Regions from separate parts of the Enterococcus dongliensis genome, predicted to be linked through region 2. Evidence: predicted binding sites of a transcription regulator. Region 2 holds the regulator's gene; the other holds the start of a gene.
What was found. Region 2 encodes NrdR, which represses ribonucleotide reductase genes. Its sites were predicted from a motif close to ACACNATATATNGTGT; they were not measured.
Positions count from the first base shown of each region.

Region 1: a site for NrdR is predicted at 943-958, ahead of nrdH (glutaredoxin-like protein NrdH). Genes of this name have one in related genera too.

Region 1 is NZ_JARPZC010000001.1:54,537-56,949, reverse strand. Features, by position in the region: gene nrdE (class 1b ribonucleoside-diphosphate reductase subunit alpha) at 1-583, opposite strand, end outside; gene nrdH (glutaredoxin-like protein NrdH) at 658-876, opposite strand; gene P7D84_RS00255 (FeoA family protein) at 1,269-1,739, shown strand; gene feoB (ferrous iron transport protein B) at 1,740-2,413, shown strand, end outside.
Region 2 is NZ_JARPZC010000006.1:75,807-78,219, reverse strand. Features, by position in the region: gene P7D84_RS06440 (DnaD domain protein) at 1-999, opposite strand, end outside; gene nrdR (transcriptional regulator NrdR) at 1,012-1,485, opposite strand; gene coaE (dephospho-CoA kinase) at 1,669-2,268, opposite strand; gene mutM (DNA-formamidopyrimidine glycosylase) at 2,271-2,413, opposite strand, start outside.

The sequences.
Region 1 (2,413 bases), on a different contig from region 2:
ATAATTGCAAAGCAGAATTGATGGAACGCCCAATACTGTTCATATCATCTGTCACTTGGATCAAAAAACAAGAGACTAATTCACCACGCCGTTTTCGTCCAGCATTTAAAAATGAAGGAGTAGCTGGTTGGTAGCGCTGATGGATCATTTCATCCGCAAGTGCTAGAGCCAATTGTTCATCTCCATCCGCAAAATACAATGCGTTAAATGCTACACGGTCTTCGTAACTTTCTAAATACTCTGTCCCAGCATTGTTTTTTAGAGCGTATTGGGAATAGAATTTATACGCTGCCATAAATGATTTGAAAGTAAAATGTTGGTCAGCTAAATAATCAAACAGTTTTTCAATAAAAGCTGGGGTATATTTGGCGATAAACGCTGCTTCTAAAAAGTTTTCTGTAATCAAGTAGTCGATTTTTTCTTGAACAGAAGAAAAAGTATGCGTATTTGGTTCAACATTTTCTTTGAAAAAAGCAGCTAAGGCTTCTTTGTCTTTGTTTAGTGGAATCTGTCCATTTACTGGACGATTGATTTCATTGTTCAACTTGAAGTAGGAGACGTCTCCTAAGTTTTTTAAACTCATTTCATCACATCTTTCCATTTTTTATCTATAATAAAGAAGAAAACTTTGCAATCGTGGGACCGCAAAGTTTCAAATTAGGCTAATGCTTTCAATTGGTCTGGACGAAAACCGATAATGGTTTGTTGTCCACCGAAAATAACTGGGACACTCTGGAAACCTTGTTCTTGCAAAAAACTCAAAGCTTCGGGTTCATGGTCGATATTGACCTCTTCGAAGGAGATTTGGTTATCAGTTAAATAACGTTTTGTCATTTTACACTGCATACAATTATTTTTAGAATAGACTTTTACCATAAGACTACCTCCCTTGATTTCTACAATTACCAGTATAAAAGATGTAGGGAAAAAGTCAATTGTTTAATACTATATATTGTGGTGAGAAATGATTGGTATACTACTCTTTGTGTTTTTGCAAAAATAATGAAAACGGACGGTTGCAAAGAAAAATCCCTTTACAGAATCCAAAAAAATACGGAAGAATGTTTTTTTTCGCTAAATAAGTTTTTTTTAATAACGAAAATCAAAAAACGATACAAATAAATTAGAGATTGTCAAATAAGTTGCTTAGAAAAAAGTGAAAATCTCCGACCTTTCATTGACTTTGGAATCAAATGAAGCTATTCTTAGTGAGAAAGATTCTCATTATTAATTAGCTTCAGAAGTTGAACAGTAGGGTGGAGAAAGAGATGACAACTTTGGCAGATGTTTCATTGAACCATGTCGTTCAAATTGCTGAAATGACTTTAGACAATGAAGTAAAACATCGACTGCAGGATCTAGGCATAGTCGTTGGCTCAAAAATCGCGGTCGTGAATCATTCTGGAGATAACGGAATTATTCTATTACATAATACACGGCTGGCGTTATCCCAGTCTTTATTAAAAAAAATACTTGTGAAGGAGCTCACGGAAGATCTACAGACGTGGGTCTCATTGGATCAATTATGTGTGGGAGAACAAGGTGTGATTGTTAATGTCCATGGAAGCGGTTCAATTAAGCGGCGTTTGATGGACATGGGATTGACCAAAGGTACACCGATCAAAGTCGTTAAATTAGCGCCCTTTGGTGATCCAATCGAACTACGAGTACGTGGGTATGAATTAAGTTTACGTAAAAGTGAATCAGAAATGGTAGTTGTGGCAAAGGAGGAGGAGTAGATGACAAAGATGCATATTGCTTTAGCGGGAAATCCTAACAGTGGAAAAACAAGCACCTTTAATGTCTTGACTGGAACGAATCAGTTCGTTGGAAATTGGCCCGGAGTTACAGTCGAACGCAAAGAAGGAATCTATAAAAAAGATGCGGCAGTAATCATCGATGATCTGCCGGGGATTTATTCACTATCGCCTTATTCCCCAGAAGAAGTAGTGGCACGAGACTATCTGCTCTCAGGGACACCTGATGCCATCGTGAATATCATTGATGGCACCAATCTTGAACGAAATCTTTACTTGACCACGCAACTGATTGAAACAGGGATTCCAGTAGTAGTTGCGGTGAACATGATGGATGTCATAAAAAAAAGTGGAAAACAAATCAACTTAGACAAACTGTCCTACGCTTTAGGCACGCCAGTAATTGGCATTAGTGCATTGAAAAATTGGGGGCTGGACAAAGCACTCACTGAAGCGGTTCATCTAGTCAAAAAAGGTGTGGAAGAAATCAATTTCCCCCACTACGATAGGCGATTAGAAGCAGCACTTAGCGAGGTCGAAACGGTTTTAGGCAGTACGGTTCTAACTAAATATAGTCGCTGGTATAGTTTGAAATTATTTGAACGGGATGAACGTGCGCAACGTGAGTTGAATCTAAGTACAATCCAGCAAAAAGA
Region 2 (2,413 bases):
GATAATATTGATCACACTTTTAGGCAGTAAATTACGACCAATCAAATCTTCCAATAATCGGACTTCTGTATTGGTTTCAAAGCCGCCCTTTTCCCGTTTAATTGCTCGTAAAAAAGTTACCGGTGCGATTTTTTTACTTTGAGTGATGATTTCTAATTCTTGTGCTGAAAATGTTGCGGTACTTTCGGCAGTTTCTTTTGAAGCTGTTTCTTTTTTTACTGAAACATTGGGTCGTTTTTCTTTATTGATCAATTGCCGTAAATACTTAAAGTTCAGACCGTTTTTTTCACCAGCTGCAGCTTTTGCAACATATTCTGCTAAATCTAATTCATTCAATCCGTAGAGTGTTTGGAATGTTTGTAATTTTTCTCGTTCTTCAACGCTTAGTACCAAATTGAAGCGTTTCACTTGTTGAGCAAACAATGACCAATCGAAGTCTGTTTTAGTGGTAAAAGTTTCTTGAGTATCTTCTAACGTCTCACTTTGACTACTAAACGCTTGTTCATCTAAGCGATAAACATCTCGAAAACGTTTGGTGATATTTTTGATAGTGTCTTTAGCAAATGTCTTTGGTTTAAATCGCTCAACCAGTCGTTCATAGCGGCCCTTTCCAATCTTATCTAATAATAGATAGGACATTAAAGGATCTTGGAAAAATTTGCTTGGAACTAATGGTGACCGTAGTTGATAAATCAAACTCAGCCCAATCTCATGATCAGTCTGTTGATAACTTTCTAATAAACCAATACCTTCAAGACGCTCACGTGCTTTAACTAGATTCATCAAACCGATATCAATAGCTGCTAATAAATCTGTATGCATCAGACTAGGACTTTTGCCTTCCAATGTAATATCACTTACTAAAGTTAAATACAAACTTGAAGCAGTACTACCAATGACTGGTTGATATAAATATAGCAATGCATCCTGTTGACTTTGATCAAGTTGCGGCTCACCGTAAACCGTGTAAAAAGTGCTGGGTTTCAGTTCTACTGCCACTAAAAATGCCTCCTACTCTTCATCCGTCGTCTTTGCTTTATCAACGATTTCTTGTAGTTCCTTTAAAAAGACAGACATGTCTTTAAACTGACGATAAACACTCGCAAAGCGAATATAGGCAATCTCATCAACATCCATTAAGTCTTCCATTACAAATTCACCAATTTTGCTTGTTGCGACTTCATTTTCTCCGGTGCTTCGAACACGATTTTCTACATGATCGACAATTTGTTCCATTTGTTCCATCGCTACTGGACGTTTCTCAGCTGAACGGATCAAGCCACGCAAAATCTTATCGCGGCTGAATTCTTCACGATCACCGTTTCGTTTAACCACTAATAATGGTGTCGCTTCGATTCGTTCAAACGTTGTAAAACGAAACCCGCAGCTTTCACATTCTCTACGCCGGCGAATCGCTCGTCCGTCATCTGTCTGGCGACTGTCGATTACCCGAGAATTATTATGATTACATTTTGGACAACGCATAATTTCACCCGCTCTTTCTTAAGCTTGATTCTATTCACGTAATTCGTAAATATCTTTTGTTATATAGAATTATTTTTTAAAAACAAAAATTTTTGAAAGAAAAAACTTCCTTATTTATATAACATGAGTTTACCATAACCAGCTCGCTAAAAAAAGCGTCGTAAGGCTACGACGCTGAATTCATTAAGAAACAAATTTATTTTCTTTCAACCAATCCAAAACTTGCTTATGTGTTGTTTCTATTGAATCACAATTGTCAAAGAGGATATCTGCTCTTTTTTTCTTTTCTTCTAAAGAAAGTTGACTATTTATCCGCATCAACGCCTCTTTTTCCGACAATTCATTTCTTGCCATCAAGCGTTTTAATTGAATTGCTGGGCTCACATAGACCACCGCTACTTTATCCATCAGCATTTCATAGTGCCGCTCGTATAATAATGGGATATCTACGATCACTAGGTCATTACTTTTTTTCGCTTCTTGGATCTGTCTATTTATCTCTCCTCGAATAAATGGATCAAGGGTTTCGTCTACTAATTGGCGCTTCTTTTCATCGAAAAAAATAATCGAGCCTAATTTTTTTCGGTCTAATTTTCCATTGCTTTGTAAGATAGTTGGACCAAAATTTTTTTCTAAAGCTTTCAATCCGTCAGTTTCAGGTTCTACCACTTTACGGGCGATGATATCTCCATCGACTACGGGAAAGCCTTCTTTTTTAAAAAAACGAACGACTGTCGTTTTCCCGCTGGCGATTCCACCAGTTATTCCTAAGACAAAAGTCATCTTTACACCTTCTTTAGTTTTTGACAGTGGGGACAAAGATGGGTTCCCCTTTGTGCGACTTTGATTTTAATGATTGGCGTTTTACAACGAGCACAAGGTTCTCCAGTTTGTCCATAGACATGTAATTCTTGTTGAAAATGCCCCG